DNA from 4 places in the Pseudoalteromonas sp. SWXJ133 genome. Region 1 is predicted to be linked to each of the others. Evidence: predicted binding sites of a transcription regulator. Region 1 holds the regulator's gene; each other region holds the start of a gene.
What was found. The regulator sigma-54, encoded in region 1, starts transcription at its own class of promoters, with help from an activator protein. The targets are predictions, from matches to a motif close to GTTGGCACGNNNNTNGNNT.

Region 1 (4,868 bases):
AGTACATAAGCGCGATGAACTTGGTGATAACCAGCAACTATTAATTGCCACGGGTAGCCCTGCTCGCTTTGAAGAGAAGCAATCAGATGGCACAACTATGAGCGCCAGTGCAGACGAAGTTCGTTACGATGTATCTAAACGTTTTTTAACGCTCGTTGGTAATGCAGAAGTATCGCAAGCAGGACAAAAAATTAATGCTAAAAGTATTACCTACGATATAGAACAACAGTTAATCAGTGCCGAAAAAGATGAAAACTCAACTGACCGCGTTCACACTATTTTAGTGCCTATCGAAACTAAAAAAAGTAAAAAAGACGATAAAGGTCAGCCATGAGTACATTAAAAGCAGAACTATTAGCAAAGAGCTATAAAGGTCGTGAAGTTGTCAAAAACGTCGGCCTTGAAGTCAAAGCAGGCAGTATTGTTGGTTTACTTGGTCCTAACGGCGCAGGTAAAACCACCACGTTTTATATGATTGTGGGACTTGTACCTAGCGACAAAGGTAAAATTTCTATCGATGATAACGATATTACTCTTTTACCTATGCATAGTCGTGCTAGATTAGGCATTGGCTACTTACCACAAGAGTCTTCAATTTTTAGAAAACTGACTGTTTATCAAAACTTAATGGCAATTTTAGAAACACGCAAAGAGTTAAATAAGCAAGCCCGAGAAGACACGCTCGATAAATTATTAGATGAATTTAGCATACAACACATTCGTGATAGCCAAGGTATGGCATTATCGGGTGGCGAACGTCGCCGCGTGGAAATAGCACGTGCGCTGGCAGCCGATCCTAAATTTATATTATTGGATGAACCATTTGCAGGTGTTGACCCGATTTCGGTATTAGATATAAAGAAAATAATAGAACATCTCAAAAATCGTGGGATTGGTGTATTGATTACCGATCATAACGTAAGAGAAACCCTTGATGTTTGTGAAAAAGCCTACATTGTTTCTCATGGGGAGCTGATTGCATCAGGTACTCCAGAACACGTATTAAATGATAAAACAGTACGCGATGTTTACTTAGGCGAGCAATTTAGGCTGTAACATTTACGCCATGTCTTTAAGCATCTGCTAGTATTAATTATAACAACATAAAAGGATTGTTAGAGATACATGAGGCAATCACTACAGCTGCGCATGGGCCAGCAACTTACAATGACTCCACAGCTGCAACAAGCTATTCGTTTGTTGCAACTCAGTACATTGGATCTCCAGCAAGAAATACAAGAAGCTCTCGACAGCAACCCGCTATTAGAGGTTGAAGAGGCAGATTATTCAGAAGACGCTGCAGGTAAAAACGAGCAAAAAGCTGATACCGATGACATAACTGTTAGCGCATCTGCCGATGATGCTCCAAGCGAATATGAACAAGATAGTGGTGAAGCACTTGCAAAAGACACGCTAAGTGACGACATGGCTATGGATGTTAGCTGGGATGAGTACATGAGTGCCGCCCCTGCAGCATCATCAGGTCCAATGCCTGAAGACGAGTCAATATACCAAGGCGCCTCTACTGAAACGCTCCATGAGTATTTAATGTGGCAGTTACAACTAACGCCATTTAGCCCTACAGACGAAGCTATTGCTATTGCGATTGTAGAAGCCGTCGATGATTCAGGTATTTTAACACTAAGCTGCGAAGAGATTTTAGAAAGCTTTAATCAAGAAAACGAAGATGATAACGAAGTCGAACTTGATGAAATTGAAGCTGTATTAAAACGCATCCAACTGTTTGATCCTGTCGGTATTGCTGCGCGTAGTTTACAAGAGTGTTTGTGTATTCAGCTTAACCAGTTTGACAAAGAAACACCTTACATTAATGAAACAAAAATGATTTTAACCGAGCATATTGATTTATTAGCTGCTCGTGACTATCGTACATTAATGAAGAAAACTAAGCTCAAAGAAGAAGAGCTTAAAGAAGTAATGACATTAATACATACTCTTAGCCCTAAACCTGCAGATACTATTGTAAGAGAAGAATCTGAGTATGTTATTCCTGATGTGTCAGTTAAAAAAATAAAAGGCCGCTGGGTTGTTGAACTAAACCCAGATAGCATGCCTAAAATTCGTGTTAATAGCCAATACGCAGCAATGTCTCGCACTGTAAAATCCAGTGGTGACAGCCAGTTTATTCGCTCGCATTTACAAGAAGCTAAATGGTTTATTAAAAGCTTAGAAAGTAGAAATGACACGCTATTAAAAGTAACCAATTGCATTGTTAAGCAACAACAAGGCTTTTTTGAACACGGCCCTGAAGCCATGAAACCAATGGTTTTAAATGATGTTGCTGAAATGGTAGAAATGCACGAATCAACGATTTCGCGCGTAACAACCCAAAAGTATATGCACACACCCCGTGGTATATTTGAGCTAAAATACTTTTTCTCAAGCCATGTAAGCACCGAAAACGGTGGTGAATGTTCATCTACGGCTATACGTGCTCTTATCCGAAAATTAATCGCTGCAGAAAACTCAGTAAAACCATTGAGTGATAGCAAAATAGCGGATATATTGGCTGAGCAAGGAATTAAAGTAGCGAGACGCACAATCGCAAAATATCGCGAATCTCTGTCTATTCCACCGTCAAATCAACGTAAAAGTTTGATTTAAGACGCTAAACTAAGAGGGTAATGCTTATGCAACTAAACTTAACTGGTCGCCACGTAGAATTAACCGATTCACTAAGAGACTATATTAATACTAAATTTGCGAAGCTAGAAAGACACTCTGATCATATTAATAATGTTCATGTCATTCTCGATGTAGAAAAATTAAACCAAAAAGCAGAAGCCACGATACACGTAAGCGGTGCTGAGCTATTTGCCTCTACAGAACATCAAGATATGTATGCCGCCATTGACTCGTTGATCGACAAGCTCGATCGACAAGTAATTAAACACAAAGAGAAGCTTGCTCGACACTAATATGATGAAATTAAGCTCACTTATATGCCAGGACTGCAGCAAAGCTGCGGTCCTTTTTAATAGCAAAAAAAGAATTTTAGAGTTCATTAGCGAACTTGCTCACGACAAACTTCCGTACCTACCGCAACAAGATATTCTTAATGCTTTAATGAGCAGAGAAAAATTGGGTAGTACAGGTATAGGGCGTGGCATTGCCATTCCTCATGGAAGAATGAGCGGTGCAGAAGAGCCTTTGGCTTTAGTACTCGTTAGCGAAACTCCAATAAATTTTGATGCGATCGATAATCGCCCTGTTGATATTTTCGTCGCACTCATCGTACCAGATGGCGATAACCAGCAGCACTTAAAGACTCTAGCAACCATTGCTGATAAACTAAACAACAAAGATTTTTGTAAACAGTTACGCAGTGCAAAATCAGATACTGAGCTTTACCAAGTTATTGTCAATCAATCATAGTTTTATAAAGGGTGTTAAATGGAGTTAATTATCATAAGCGGCCGTTCTGGTTCTGGAAAGTCGGTTGCTTTACGCGTTGTAGAAGATTTAGGTTATTATTGCGTAGATAATATTCCAGTTAACTTGCTTCCTTCATTAGTTCGCAGTGTGTCTGATAGCTACGATAAAATTGCTGTTAGCATTGATGTGCGTAACATCCCTAAACAACAAGATGAATTTAACGATATTCTTGAATACTTGCCAGGCTTTGCAAACCCTACGTTATTTTATTTAGATAGCGACGATCAAACATTGATCAAACGTTTTTCTGAAACTCGTAGATTACACCCACTATCAATTGACTCGTTGCCTCTTGATTTAGCCATCAAAAAAGAAAAAGAATTACTTGATGTATTAATCACTCGCGCCGACTTTATGATAGACACGACTGATTTGAGTGTTCATCAACTTGCTGAATCTATTCGTGAAAAGATTTTAGGTAAAAAAGATAAGCAACTGATTGTCACGTTTGAATCATTTGGTTTTAAATACGGCATACCAAAAGAAGCCGACTATGTATTTGATGCACGCTTTTTACCAAATCCACATTGGGAACCTGAATTAAAACCTTTAAATGGGTTAGATCAACCCGTTAAAGATTATTTGGCCAATCACAGCATTGTGCAAAAATTCACATGGCAAATTCAAACATTTGTACAAACGTGGTTACCGCACTTAGAGCGAAATAACCGCAGTTATTTAACTATTGCTATTGGGTGTACAGGCGGACAACATCGCTCTGTATATTTAGCGCAAACCATCGGTGAAAGTTTTGCAATGACACATCCCAATGTAAAAATTCGCCATCGCGAACAAGAAAAATAATATAGCGGAATAAGAACCTGTTCAGCTTAGGTAGAGTAAATTATGCATTGTGAAGACACTTTTTTAATAAAAAATAAATTAGGATTACACGCCAGAGCTGCTACCGTGCTTGCCCAGTTGGCAGTGCAGTTTGATGCTACAATTACATTATTTCAAGACGACAAAGAAGCGGCAGGCGATAGCGTACTTGCACTAATGTTACTTGAAAGTAGCCAAGGCAAAGAAGTAAAAGTTGTATGCAAAGGCCCCGATTCTGAGCAAGCTTTGCATGCTGTTGGAGAATTAATAGCACAACGTTTTAATGAACAAGAATAAACAGTTATAAGAATAATACTCGCATTACAAATGCCTCGACTAAAACAGATATATAAAATAAATACGGTTAGTGACGCCAGTTAACTCACCTCTCCCCATAAAGTAACATAAGAATTTATAAAGGACGCCAATGCCTGAAGCTTTTGAACAAGATTACCCGCTACAACAACTAAAGCAGGTGACTAAGTCACTCAATAGTGGTCAATTTGTTCAAGTTAGGCGCATGCTCGCAAAAACAGCTCCTTGTGATACCGCATTATTATTAGAATCATCACCGCATAAAATTCGCCGAC
Region 2 (4,868 bases), on a different contig from region 1:
CTTATCGGATTTAAAAAAAGTATTTAAAGAAGAGTACGACAATGATGTAAGTAGTTTTTACATGGCTAAATGGAATCCAGAAGACTACCCTACGCTTGAGGATTATTCCGAATACTTTGATGAAACAACTCTAGAGTGTCAAAAACTAGAAAACAGCATTGATTTGTTTCAATCAGATATAGAAGCAATGGATAATTGGCATCAATGGCTTACAACCATGGAGAAAGTGCTCATACAATTAGATACCGAAGGAATATTTTCAAATGGTATCGAACGCGAAAAAATTACTTTAGCAATACTCGCCTATGATGAAGAAGAAAGTATTCAATTTAAAAGAATCAAACGACTTAACCCACCAACTGTTCTAGCACAAATTCAAGCTGACTTTGAAGCCATGATTACAGAGCGTGAAAAATGCGGGCAAGAAGCTTTAAACGCCTTTAATTAAAAAGTGCAACACTACTACATATACGCTATACACAAAGTATAAGGGAGGGAGGTTAAAATATAACTTATTGATTTAATTGGTAGCCCCTGCAAGAATCGAACTTGCAACTGCCCCTTAGGAGGGGGCCGTTATATCCATTTAACTAAGAGGCCACAAATAAGCTGTGTGCTTAGAAGTGTGAATTATAACGGCATCTGGTTTTTTATATCAAGCAACAACTGAACTTAATTGCTTGATAAGTATATATCTTCTTTATTTAGTACATAAATTGGGATTAGTTTTCGGCTACTAGCGACGATTTTTTTTGTATGCGCGTTAATTACACGTGTATTTACAACGACAGCATCACTGCGATAAATTAATGTACCCGCCAATACATGGCTCGCCATTTGCTCTTCGCTAAGCTTTTCAATATCGCGCGAAAAAGCAAAATCACCACGGCTATTTACATCTATTGTTTGGGTTGTTTTAAAATCAACCACGCCATAACCAAACTTTTGTAACTGATGAATTAACGTCTCAGATATTTGATTACCCAATTGATTACTTTTAGTAAGCGATGAATCAAGATCAACCAAGGTAGTAACGGCAATATTAATATTGGTGTCGGTATCACTTTCAAATTCAAGCGTATCAACCAAATCAAGTGCCATTTGCTCTACATAATTAACAAGCGTTTTATGGTGCTTAAGTGGTGTAAATTGCTGAGACGAGTCGTATTCACTTTGTGATTGTATTACTTGAGTGTTATAAACAGCATTAAGCTCATTATAACTACCGTTCACAGTGTAGTCGGTTCGCGAATCAGTATCTTCGTTATGCTCATTATTTTGTATCATTGAGCAGCCTGTTAATCCAATGAAAGTAATAAATCCAACGGTAGCATTTAGTTTATACGACATAATTAGCCTCACTTGCTCGCTTGTTTCAGCATTATTCCATCAGTGCGGTAATTACTATTAAGTGCATCAACAACTGACTGTGGGATAAAACCTTGTGCAGTACCTACTACGGCTTTACTTTGAAGCCCAATAACACGTGCATTAACAAGAACTCCTCCTTGGCTACTCACTAATGTGCCAGCGAGTACATATTTAAAGTTTTGATTTTGGTTTAGCTCTAAATAATCGCGGCTTAATACAAAGTCCCCTTCTGGGGTTACACGCATGTAGTCGGTTGTTTTAAAGTCAACAACAGGTATACCAAAGTTATGTAGCTCATGCATGAAGCTTTCAGCTATTTGATTTCCCAGTAAACTACTATCACTGTAGTCATCATCTAAAAATACAAAGCTTGAAACGGCTAATGGGGTTTTTGCGTTTACATATTGTAGGTTCTCAACCATGTCTTGCATTATTCCGCGTACATAATGGTTGATGTTTTTTCGCATTGGTGGAGTTGATTTTGCACGACTATTTTGTAGAACTAGCTTCGATTGAAATAAATTATCATTCGATACTGGTTCTGCAACTCTGCGTTGATAGTTTGTCGATTGTGCTGTTTGGTTATCACTTCGAACCGAGGCTTCATTTGCACTTGTATTCATACCGTTTAGTATATGCGAACAGCCAAAGCCCAAAGGTAAGCAGAGGGTAATTAATAGATTTCTCATTTTGTGCTCCTGGTTAATATTCGCTGCGGTATAAATAACCGTCGCGTTGCTGTATTTTTTCATTACCCCACATTACATTAATTGGGATCTCTGTACTGCCTGCAGACAAGATTTGTTTATTGTTAATATTTATCAAGCGTGCATTTACAATATAAGCGTGTTGCTGACGGGTTACCGTACCAGTAATAATCAAGTCAATATTCTGACGATCGCGCAATTTATTTAAATCACGACTAAGTATACTGTCGGCATTTTCTAATAAGTTTAAGTTATTCCCCAGTCTATACTCAACAATGTTATAGCCCAAAAGAGTCATTTGAGTTAAGAGGCTTTCTTGTATTTGTTGGCTTAAACCGGCACCTTGCTCTGACATTAGTTTTGAGTCGATCTTATCTGCAAGAAAAAAACTACTTACACCAATGCGCGCATTTCTGCTGAGCGGCCTTTGAAGGCTATTAAGCTGGGCTGTTAAATTATTAACGTAGTCGTTTACTGTATAAGGTGCCATAGCTGCTTTAGGAGCATTAGTACTGATACTCGGCTCAGGCTGAGGTATTAAACTACAAGCCGCTAGATTTACAAATAATATGGGCAATAACAGGCGCATAGTTGCCATCCTCTTTAAAATATACAAGGGTTAAAGCAATAATTATGCCTAAAGGACGCTAACTGTAAGGTTATTGAACGTAATAGCTAACAGCTTATGCTACTTGCTACTTTATTAGAGCTAAATAGTCACTTTTTACATCCATTTATGTTGATATAAATACCTAACTTTAATCGATAAAAAGTTATGCTATTAATCCTTACGGTTTCTACATTTATCTAAGTGGATGAGTGTAGTGGCATAATTCTTTGATGTTTTCTCTTTTAATTCGACTGTTTTATTTTGCAATGTATTTTTAAGGCGATAATTTGCAAAGTAAATAATGCAGAGTGGTTTTTTAATATGCTTTTGTTATTGTCCATAGCATCATTAACACGACGATTCTGAACCTTATTTAATCATTTTAAATTTTGGCTCATTGCATTAATTTACTTTCAGGCTTAGGTGGCTATTCTATTTTGTTAAGAGCTTTGAAACTTGTCTGCAGAAATTTCCTGCTAGCCTAAATCAGACTTTTAATAAGAATAAATTGCGCAGTTATGTGATTCGTTTTAATTTTTTGAGATGAATTACATACTAATAAAATAAGTACAGCAGCTAGCATCATGGATTTTAAAATTATTACCTTCCCTCAAATGACGTTATTTTAGGAGTTTATATATCCCCCTCTAAACGTATTGAATTATGAAGGTCGTATATTAAGGATAAACAGATTTTAAGCTTACTTTTGTTTTAACTACAGCTTTACAGGCTTATCGGTGTAGTTACTTACTATACAATCGAGTTTATACAGCTTGAATACGCCACAGTCTGCTTTGGCATTTTTAAAATTTTTATAAGAGCCAAGCTTTAACCTGTAAAAAATTTTGCCGTTTATTTTTACGGTTTCTACATTAGTCAATATTTTATCTCTAAACAACGGCGCAGCTTTAGTATTTAGCTCTTGCCATGCTTTAATCACTCTTTGCTCTGAGTCAACCGAAGCTACTTGCAAAGCAAATACATGTTTAGGTGTATTTAATTTTACCGCTTGTTTTTTATTACTGTAGTGTTGTTTAACTTGTTGCTGCGATTTAACATTGCGCGTGTTTCGTGGTGAACTTACAAACTTGCTGCTATAACCTTGATTAGACTGCGCAATAGCTTTGCTGTTTATAATATCAATATGATTTACGAGGTAAGTTATTTCTTTTTCTAACCTTAAAATTCGCTCTATGCCTTCGCGTGCTTGTTGCCACTGCATTGCAGCATCTTTTAGCTGTGCAAGTTCAAGGGCTGTAATCGATACGTAATCAGGCGAGTTACTTTGAGGTTGCTCATCAATGGTTTTAATTTTTGGCGTAACACTACATGCAGTGCTAAATAAAAGCATTAGCGAGCAGAGTAAAAGCCTAGTGTAATTTTTTTCGTATATACACATGTATTAGTTGTCCTGAAAGCAGTATTTTTAGACTACATTTCAGTTAAACATTCTCACAAGAAAGCGTTTAACTTTATTTAGCTGTGAGCTATAAAACTTAGCTCTTAGTATGGCTATCAGTGCTTCGTAAAGCACTATATTCATACTCAACATCTTCCTTGAGAATATTATTTCATAAAAAATTAATTAACATAAACCTTACAACATAAATAACAATATGTCTGTAATGACTTAAAAACTTTTATTTTAGAGCTATTCCTTTTCTTATTTTTATCCTAATAAAACTCATAAAAAAGGCGCCGATATCGGCGCCTTTCATGTTTTACGTTAACTGTTAAATCAGTTTTTTAATAAATGATTTTAATTCATCGGCAAACTCATCGCGACGAAGTGCAAATTCAATAGTTGCTTTTAAGTAACCAATTTTACTTCCACAATCGTGGCTACGGCCTTTTATAGCGTACGCATCTACTTTTTCATGTTCCATTAACATCGCAATTGCGTCAGTTAATTGAATTTCGTCGCCTGCACCTTGCGGAGTTTTTGCAAGTAAAGGCCAGATATTTTCGCTTAATACGTACCGGCCCACTACAGCTAAGTTTGATGGAGCTTCATCTACTGGTGGCTTTTCTACCATATTAAGAATTGGCGAGCTTTCACCTTGCTTTAAGTCAACATCACCTAAATCAACCACACCAAACTGGTTCACTTGCGCCATTGGTACTGGTTCTACCATAATTTGGCTGTGCTTGGTTTTCTCAAAATTAGCGATCATTTCTGC
Region 3 (4,868 bases), on a different contig from region 1:
GGTTCTCATTTGTAAGTATGAAATTTTTGAAAGCGGTCTCACAAGTATTTAAATGTTTCAAAATCTGAATTACGTCAATCTCAAAATCAGATTTAAAACCTGCAATAGTTCTATCACCTAAAATTATTTCATCAAATTCCATAATAACTCCCATAGCAATTTAGCAGTGTATTCTTAGAAATAATACTTTGTTTCTAAAAGCGACTCTAGCCTTGCCGCAAATAGTTGCCTTGACTTTAAAGCTTCTCTTTGTCACAAACACAAAAAAGCCGCTGTATTTTACAATACAGCGGCTTTTAAAATCATTATTCTAAATTAATAGATTATGACTTAGGTCCACGACCTGCACGTTTACGTTCGTTTTCAGTAAGGTAACGCTTACGAATACGAATGTTTAGTGGAGTTACTTCAACTAGCTCGTCATCATCGATGAACTCAAGCGCTTGCTCAAGTGAGTAGTTAAGGTGTGGAGAAAGCGTTTGCGCTTCATCAGTACCAGATGCACGTACGTTAGTTAACTGCTTGCCTTTAAGGGCGTTAACTGTAAGGTCGTTATCACGGTTATGAATACCGATAACCATACCTTCGTATACTTCAACACCGTGACCGATGAATAGACGGCCGCGTTCTTGTAAGTTGAATAATGCGTTAGTAAGTGCTTTACCAGTTGCGTTTGCAATCATTACGCCGTTCTTACGAACACCGATGTCGCCACCTTTGTGAGGACCGTAATGATCGAACGTATGGTACATAAGACCAGAACCCGAAGTAAGCGTCATGAAATCAGTTTGGAAACCAATTAAACCACGGCTAGGGATCATGAAGTCTAAACGCATACGGCCTTTGCCATCTGGAGTCATGTTAGTAAGTTCACCTTTACGTAGGCCAACTTGCTCCATAACAGAACCTTGGTGCTCGTCTTGACAGTCAATAGTCACTGTTTCAAACGGTTCTTCTAGAACGCCATCTACAGTACGTAAGATAACTTCTGGACGAGAAACTGAAAGCTCGTAACCTTCACGACGCATGTTCTCGATTAAGATACCTAGGTGTAATTCACCACGACCAGAAACACGGAAGCTATCTGGGCTACCAGTATCTTCAACGCGAAGTGCTACGTTGTGTACTAATTCTTTGTCTAAACGTTCACGGATATTACGTGACGTTACAAACTTACCTTCTTTACCACAGAAAGGTGAGTTATTTACAGAGAATGTCATTGTTACAGTTGGCTCATCAACACTTAGTGGTGGTAATGCTTCAACGTTTCCTGGGAAACAAACTGTATCAGAAATCTTAAGCTCACCAATACCTGTTACAGTTACGATGTTACCAGCGTAAGCTCTGTCAGTTTCGATACGTTCAAGACCTAGGTAGCTTTGTACTGCGCCAATTTTACCATTACGTGTAGTGCCATCAGCACTGATAATAGTAACTTGTTGGTTAGGAGCAACAGAACCACGTTTAATACGACCAATACCAACTACACCAACATAAGAGTTGTAATCTAGTTGAGAAATTTGCATTTGGAAGTCACCTTCAGGATCTGCATCCGGTGGTGATACTTCGTCAACGATCATCTTGAACATAGGTTCCATGTTGTCTGATGGCTCGTCTAAATCTAGTGTTGCCCAGCCGTTGATAGCTGAAGCGTAGATTACTTTAAAATCTAACTGTTCGTCAGTTGCGCCAAGGTTGTCGAATAAATCAAAGATTTGATCCATAACCCAATCAGGACGTGAACCTGGCTTATCAATTTTATTGATAACTACGATTGGCTTTAAGCCTTGCGCGAATGCCTTTTGCGTAACGAAACGCGTTTGTGGCATTGGACCTTCTTGAGCATCAACAAGTAATAATACTGAGTCAGCCATCGAAAGTACGCGTTCAACTTCACCACCGAAATCGGCGTGTCCCGGAGTATCTACGATATTGATATGGTAGTCGTTCCAAGAGATGGCTGTGTTTTTAGCCAAAATGGTAATACCACGTTCTTTCTCAATGTCGTTTGAGTCCATCACGCGCTCTTCGTTACCGCCGCGTGTTTCTAATGTACCTGATTGCTCAAGTAGTTTGTCAACCAGAGTTGTTTTACCGTGGTCAACGTGCGCGATAATCGCTATATTTCTTAACTTTTCGATGCTCATATATTTACTCAGAGAAATTAAATTCTCAATGATCCTGCAAGATCTACGCACTCATCCACGCTTTCGCGAGATGTCCCAGCATAGGATTTAAAAGGGCGCATATTATCCCTCATTAATGACATGGATGAAAGTTTATCCAATACATATTTTAAAACTTTCTCAATACTTTTACTAAGTATCTGTTTTATATATGACAATTATATGAATTAAATTTCAATATTTTTTTGAAAAACAGTCTTTTTGGCTATTTTTCCGATCTTTTTGTTACTCTTTTACATTTAGGTTATGCTAATTTCAGCTGATTAAATTAACAACAAATTACGCTCTGTAAATTTTGCACTAAAATGGAATATTTACGCACCAACATGGTGCGTTTATATATTCCATTTTGATGCAATGATATTTTTTTAATTTATAAACAGCCAGTTACAATAATGGCACAAAATCAGCTTAGTAAATACCAAAGCAATTATGCAGCAATAACAAAACCCAATAGTTGGAGGACACATGTCACAATCGGTTTTAGATTTTATTAAAGAAAATGACGTCAAGTTCATTGATTTACGCTTTACTGACACTAAGGGTAAAGAGCAACATGTATCGATTCCTCATCACCAAGTTGATGAAGATTTTTTCGAAGACGGTAAAATGTTCGACGGTTCTTCAATTGCAGGCTGGAAAGGCATAAACGAATCAGACATGGTATTAATGCCAGTTCCTGAGTCAATCAAACTAGACCCTTTCACTGAAGAAGCGACATTAATTTTACGTTGTGACGTAGTAGAGCCTTCTACACTACAAGGCTATGAGCGCGACCCGCGTTCTGTTGCTAAGCGTGCTGAAGATTACATGCGTTCTACAGGCATTGCAGACACTGTTTTATTTGGCCCTGAGCCAGAATTTTTCGTATTTGACGATGTTAAATACAAATCAGATATGTCTGGTTCTATGTACAAAATCGATTCTAAGCAAGCTGCTTGGAACTCAGATAAAGAATATGCAGATGGCAACACTGGTCACCGTCCAGGTGTTAAAGGCGGTTACTTCCCAGTTGCTCCAGTTGATGACTTCCAAGATTGGCGTTCAGCTACGTGTCTAGTTCTAGAAGAAATGGGCCAAGTAGTAGAAGCACATCACCACGAAGTAGCAACAGCAGGTCAAAACGAAATCGCTACTCGCTTTAATACAATGGTATTAAAAGCGGATGAAATCCAAGAAATGAAATATGTTATCCATAACATGGCTCACTTATACGGTAAAACAGCAACGTTTATGCCTAAGCCAGTTGTTGGTGATAACGGTTCTGGTATGCATTGTCACCAGTCTTTAGCTAAAGACGGTGTAAACCTTTTTGCTGGTGATAAGTACGGCGGTCTTTCTGAAGATGCACTTTACTACATTGGCGGCATCATCAAGCATGCTAAAGCAATTAACGCTTTTGCAAATGCGTCTACTAACTCGTACAAACGTTTAGTACCAGGTTTTGAAGCACCAGTTATGCTTGCATACTCTGCACGTAACCGTTCTGCATCAATCCGTATCCCAGTGGTTCCATCTGAAAAAGGTCGTCGTATTGAAGTACGCTTCCCGGATCCAACTGCTAACCCATACCTTGCTTTCTCAGCAATGCTTATGGCTGGCCTTGATGGTATCAAAAACAAGATCCACCCTGGCGATGCTATGGATAAAGATTTATACGACTTACCAGCTGAAGAAGCAGCAGAAATTCCAACTGTTGCAGCATCACTTGACGAAGCACTATCTGCACTTAGCGCAGACCGTGAATTCTTAACTCAAGGTGGCGTATTCACTGATGACTTAATCGATGCTTACATCGAACTTAAGTCTAAAGAAGTTGAAAAGCTTAACATGACAACTCACCCAGTTGAGTTTGAAATGTACTACAGCTGTTAATTAAGCTGTAAAAAATATGTGTGTTCTCAAGCCCGCTTTGCGGGCTTTTTTAATGGTAAAATTAGTCAATCTCCACTAAAGTTAAGTTACCGATAAAAATGCAGGGCTGCAGAGTGAATAACAAGATTTTATTACTATTAATTACTTTAGGATTAAGTAATTATGGTTATGCCGGTGAAACAAAAATATACGCTTGGAAAGATAAAAATGGCGTATTAGTGTTCTCAGACACCCCTCATAAAGGGGCCCAAGAGGTAAAGCTCACCAGCCAAGATCTTAATATGCCTGCAACAAATACTGACATTTTTGACGGGCAACCTCAGCCTCAACAAGCGGCCTTTAGTATTGCTATTTCCTCACCTGATCATAACCAGACTATTCGTGAAAATACCGGCACTGTTTATGTAACTAGCCGAATAAAACCACGCTTTGAAACTGGTTTTACTATACAACTTTTTATTGATGGTAAAGCACACGGCCCAGCCAGTGACAGCTCAACCTTTGCAATTAGAGATGTAGAACGTGGTCAGCACACACTACAATTAAAGCTTTTTAATAGTAAAAACCAAGTTATTGCTACAAGCGAACCCTGCATATTTTTTATGCACCGAAAAGGGCTAAACCTAGGTAACTAAATTGGGGCATTACTAAACGTGCAGCAGTGTATTTAACCATATAACTTGCTTGCAAACATCCACGCACTAAAATGGTGCAGCTATGATTAATAATAAAAACTTTAGCCCTGAGCTACTCGATGCCATTTGGCAAAATCAAACAACCGCTATCATGTTACTTGATAAAAACTTC
Region 4 (4,868 bases), on a different contig from region 1:
AACCTGTATTTGTTTGATAAAAATGTCTGCCGTAATACTTAATGTAGCGCATGCTTTGTTTGCTCGCTCTACTTGCTGCAATAGTTAAAGCCAGTAAGCGCATCGGTATATATTCAATAATAAACAACAGAGTTTTAAGCGGTTTTAAAAAGTAGCTATTTGGGGATATGCCACTACGCCACGCTTGTTGTATTAAGGTAAGCAACCGATAGGCGAGGGCAGCGATAGGGCCAAATGCTAAAAATATAAATATAACTACGAAATAGTATCTAGCAGTGCGCAGTATTAAGCTTTCAATTAATGCTTTGATAATACCAGGAGATGAAAGCCTATTAACTTCACGGGCAAGCAGTGGTTTTAGTAATTCGCGTGCTGTCGATTTTTGATTTTGTTTAGTTAACTTTGCAATTCGGAGCGCTTTTTTATCAATACTCTTACTCTCTAAGCATAAATATAAAATAAGACCTGCGAGTAATTCTGGGTAAAAAGCAAATTCGAGTAGTAACATTACAATAATAAGAATGACACTTAAAATGAGCGTACTTGCGAGTATTGCAGCTAAATATTGATAGCTCTTAGGTTCTTTGCTTTTGTATATGCGTTTGCCAATCGCACTAAAAACAGCATTCAATGCCGTATTAGGATGATACCAGCTAACAATGGGAATAAAGCGCTCAGCAAGGAGCGCTAGTACAAAGGCAATAAAGTCCAAGTGGTTTTGAACAATATTGCTAAGCATTTACAGAGACACTGCAGTTAGCTTTTCTAAAAGTGCGACAACCATTTTAGATGAGTTGATTGATGCAGTTTCTAGGTATTCTTCAAATGATTGTGGTGACTCTTTACCTGCAATATCAGACATTGAGCGAATTACAACAAACGGTGTATTAAGCGTAAAACACGTTTGTGCAATTGAAGCGCCTTCCATTTCAACGGCAAGCATTGTAGGAAAATCACTACGTGCTTTATCAATACGTACCGGGTCACACATAAATGTGTCACCAGTACAAATTAAGCCAACAAGTGTTTTAACATCACTGATCTGTTCGATTGTTTGTTGTGCTGCTTCAACTAATTTAGGGTGAGCTGCAAAGCCTGCTGGCATTTGCGGTACTTGGCCAATTTCGTAGCCGAAAGCAGTGACATCTACATCGTGATGACGTACTTCTGACGAAATTACTACATCGCCAACACTTAGAGAAGGATCGAATCCACCGGCAGAGCCTGTGTTAATTACGCAATCAGGTTTAAAGTTATCGATAAGTAACGTGGTTGCAATCGTTGAGGCAACTTTACCAATACCAGATTGAACAAGTGTTACTGTGTTACCAGCTAGCTCGCCAGTATAAAAAGTGAAACCTGCTTTAGTTAAAATTTGTGGGTTTTGCATTGCTTCACGTAAAATTTTAACTTCTGGCTCCATTGCGCCAATAATACCAACATTCATAATGTTTTATTCCTGAGTTTGAATTACTTGATTATACGTGAAGTTAGCTATAAAAAACAAAAAAGCGAGCAGTTTTCACTGCTCGCTTTAAATACTTTTTAGGAAGGTATTTAATTCGGTTTTTAAATTTCAGCTAAAGCAGTTGTTTGTGCTTTGGCTTGAGAAGGTGAAAGTACCGCTGGCTTATGTGAGCGGTTACGAACAGGACGCTGCGTTTGTGCTGCTGCAGGCTTACCAAGTTTAAACATAATTGCATCGCGTACTTCAGAAGGGCGGTAGCCCGACTTAACTTTCATACGAATATGTGGAATGCCGGCAGACTCTAGTGCGCCATTTACAAACCAGTCACGTTGAGCTTTGTGGCCACCTTTATTGGCATTGTTAACTAGGTCAACGGCCGCAACAATAGTTAGTTTTTCTTTATCGATTAGCACGTAATCAAGCTGTTTATTTTTAGCTTTTGCTAAAGCAGCACGTTTAGATTTTACTGAAAGGCCTTGCTTACAGTCAATAACATCAACTAACTTAACGCGACTAACAATTTTATATTGATCGCCAACAGCACGCTCTAGAAGATTTAAAAAAGCCCCTTCAACCTGTGTAAACACAGTTTGCTTGCGGATAAAAGGGTACGGGTTTCCGCCATCGTCATTAAATTTTGACGCAACAACAGAGGCCCCGACAACTAATACTAGGATTAATAATAAAGCGAATTCCATACGGTAACTCCATAACAACAAATTGACACTGCTCAAACAAAGCAATTTACGTGCCTAAAAAGTGTGAGTTATAAAATAATTACCAACTGTTTATAAAAGCTAAAGCGATGCAGCTATTAAGCTTTGTATCCACCTTCAATACCTTTAACCGCAATAGCTACAGCATCGTGTGCATGGAGTGATTCATAATGGTTTATTTGCAGCCAGTAATCGCTGTAATTATCAGCTTCTAGCAAGGCTTTAATTTTGCGCGCTGCATCTTCACAAAACATTAGATTTTGGCCGTTTAGGCGGGCAAACTCTTGCTCGTCTTCACGTTTTACAGCCGCTTGTACAGGCGTTTTAAGTTCTGCTTCAAGAGTATTTATTAGAGTCACTACATCAAACTCTTGAATGTTGCTATCAAGCTTTACTTTTACGTTGGCAATAGAGCGCTGCGAGTGAGGTGTAGCAACTATGCCTTGTGTAGTGCCTAGCCATTCGTGCACATCTTTTTGGCTTAAGGTTTCTTGGTTAAACTTTTCGTTAAACGCGTTTTGTATAAGCTGGCGTGCAAGTGCTGCAGAGCAAGGGCATGTTGAAGAATAGGTAACATCTACGGTTAGCTCGTAGCTAATAATGTTATTTTCAATTGTACTGGTAAGTACAACTGGGTAGCTTTTCCAGCCCGCTTTACCACTTAATAGTGATTTACGGCGTAGCGGTAATTCAAATTTAAATTCAATTTGTGCTTTATCGCTCAGCCCTTCGTGGCTAGTTATAAAGGTATCGAGTGCTTGCGCTATTGTTTGCGGATTGACTTGCTGCTCAGTTGAAAGCAGGTCAAGTGCTAAAAATAGACGTGACATATGAATGCCTTTGGCATCTTCTTTATGCAAATTTACAAATGCACGAGCTTTGGCATTTACTGTAACTGGAGATAAGTCTAGTGACTCAAAAATAAATGGCAGTTCGATTTCGCCCATGCCAACCCAGTCTAATTTACCTGTTTGTAAAGCGGGTGCAGTGTCTGCTATATCTGGCATATTGGTTTGCATGTGCGCTACTCGTATTTTGGAGATAATAAAGCGGGGCATTTTACACTAAATAATTTATTGCTGAAATGATGAGTTTAGGGAATGAGCAAAATCAAACATGAAAAATTTTGTTTTTATCGCACAACATGGGTAGTGGTAGGAGAAAAATGCTAAAATCTGGGAAAATGGTATGTTTATACATGCGCATTGCCTTCTTTATATTTAAGCACACAGCTAAGAGATAAAATTACGTATGACCGATTATTCTTTGAGCCCTTGGGCTCGGGTACTTTCCAGCTCAATAACGCGATTTGGTGAATTTAAAACCGCAGCTATTTGTTACACTTTATTTTTAACTGTATCTCTTATTTTATCGAGCATGTTTTATTATGTTGCGATAGGCGAATTACACCTTGTTGATATTTTGGCTGTGGTATTTTTTACCGCTGTGGTTTCCCCTTTAATTATAAGTGTATTACTTAATTCAATTCGTCAATTAGATGCCTCGTATGCTTATTTAGATAGTGCAACCAAACAGGAAAAACTCTTAAATCAAACCTTAAAAGATAATATTAGCCGTTTGAATATTGAAATTGATGAGCGTAAAATGGCATTTCATGCCAAGCATCGCGCTATCGAAGAGCTGCGCCGAGAAATTGCAGAGCGTAAAAAAACACAACAAGAACTTGCTCAACAAAGCATGCTGCAGCGCTCAATAGTTGATTCATCTCCTGATTTATTTTATTACCGCGATAACAATGGCGTATTTGCTGGTTGTAATAAAATGTTTGAAGAAGTAATGGGCAAATCAAGTAGTGAGCTAATTGGGAAAACGGTTGAGCAAATATTTCCGAGTCACTTTTTATCTGAGGTTTTAAAAACTGATAAGGAAGTAGAGCAAAGCCATAAAGCGCTGACTATCGATGTGGGTTATGAAGTAAATGGTGAAACACGTTGGTTTGAGCTGCGTAAATTACCTTTTATAAATGATGACGGTGACTACATTGGATTACTGGGTTTTGGTCGTGATATCACTAGCCGTAAAGAAGCAGCACAGGCACTCGAAACAGCTTATAAAGACAAAGGTAAGTTTATTGCTACACTGAGCCATGAACTACGTACACCATTAAATGGCATTGTTGGTTTAACGCGTATGTTATTAGATACAGAGCTTAATAAGCAACAGCGTAGTTGGGGTAACACTATTTTTTCGAGCGCTGAGACACTCGGGAATATTTTTAATGATATTATAGATTTAGATAAAATAGATAGAGAGCAGCTCGATATAGCAACCAATTCTATTAATGTTTCTGATTTTATAAACGATGTAGTTAATTTTGCAGGCTTAATAGCAGAGCAAAAAGAGCTTGAGTTTGATATTAAACGCAATGGCATACTTGATGTTTACGCGCAACTCGATCCGACTCGATTACGCCAAGTTGTTTGGAACTTGATTAACAACGCCGTTAAGTTTACTCAGCAAGGGAAAGTAACACTCGAATGTAGCAGAGAAAATCGTGTAGAAGGCCCATGGTTAGTTATTAAAGTATTGGATACCGGCCAAGGTATTCCACCAGAGCAGCTTGCCCATATATTTGATATGTATTACAAAGCGCCGGATTTAAAAGGAACCAACGCGATAGGCTCAGGTATTGGTTTGGCTGTAACTAAGGCACTTGTAAGTGC

Region 2: a site for sigma-54 is predicted at 2,701-2,719, ahead of I6F40_RS04195 (FlgO family outer membrane protein). Genes of this name have one in related genera too.
Region 3: a site for sigma-54 is predicted at 2,581-2,599, ahead of glnA (glutamate--ammonia ligase). Genes of this name have one in related genera too.
Region 4: a site for sigma-54 is predicted at 2,206-2,224, ahead of I6F40_RS16140 (DUF2726 domain-containing protein). Genes of this name have one in related genera too.

What each region holds. Positions count from the first base shown of each region.
Region 1 covers NZ_JADYXJ010000003.1:116,202-121,069, forward strand. The annotation lists gene lptA (lipopolysaccharide transport periplasmic protein LptA) at 1-334, shown strand, start outside; gene lptB (LPS export ABC transporter ATP-binding protein) at 331-1,056, shown strand; gene I6F40_RS03430 (RNA polymerase factor sigma-54) at 1,126-2,625, shown strand; gene hpf (ribosome hibernation promoting factor) at 2,652-2,939, shown strand; gene ptsN (PTS IIA-like nitrogen regulatory protein PtsN) at 2,944-3,396, shown strand; gene rapZ (RNase adapter RapZ) at 3,415-4,260, shown strand; gene I6F40_RS03450 (HPr family phosphocarrier protein) at 4,303-4,575, shown strand; gene mgtE (magnesium transporter) at 4,706-4,868, shown strand, end outside.
Region 2 covers NZ_JADYXJ010000004.1:20,290-25,157, forward strand. The annotation lists gene I6F40_RS04175 (DUF4303 domain-containing protein) at 1-448, shown strand, start outside; tRNA gene I6F40_RS04180 (tRNA-Arg) at 526-600, opposite strand; gene I6F40_RS04185 (FlgO family outer membrane protein) at 673-1,350, opposite strand; gene I6F40_RS04190 (FlgO family outer membrane protein) at 1,359-2,060, opposite strand; gene I6F40_RS04195 (FlgO family outer membrane protein) at 2,074-2,667, opposite strand; gene I6F40_RS04200 (SPOR domain-containing protein) at 3,404-4,087, opposite strand; gene galU (UTP--glucose-1-phosphate uridylyltransferase GalU) at 4,422-4,868, opposite strand, start outside.
Region 3 covers NZ_JADYXJ010000033.1:700-5,567, forward strand. The annotation lists gene I6F40_RS18335 (hypothetical protein) at 1-142, opposite strand, end outside; gene typA (translational GTPase TypA) at 324-2,147, opposite strand; gene glnA (glutamate--ammonia ligase) at 2,655-4,061, shown strand; gene I6F40_RS18350 (DUF4124 domain-containing protein) at 4,175-4,696, shown strand; gene glnL (nitrogen regulation protein NR(II)) at 4,779-4,868, shown strand, end outside.
Region 4 covers NZ_JADYXJ010000025.1:25,918-30,785, reverse strand. The annotation lists gene I6F40_RS16150 (cobalamin biosynthesis protein CobD/CbiB) at 1-739, opposite strand, end outside; gene mtnN (5'-methylthioadenosine/S-adenosylhomocysteine nucleosidase) at 740-1,447, opposite strand; gene I6F40_RS16140 (DUF2726 domain-containing protein) at 1,570-2,166, opposite strand; gene folE2 (GTP cyclohydrolase FolE2) at 2,283-3,203, opposite strand; gene arcB (aerobic respiration two-component sensor histidine kinase ArcB) at 3,436-4,868, shown strand, end outside.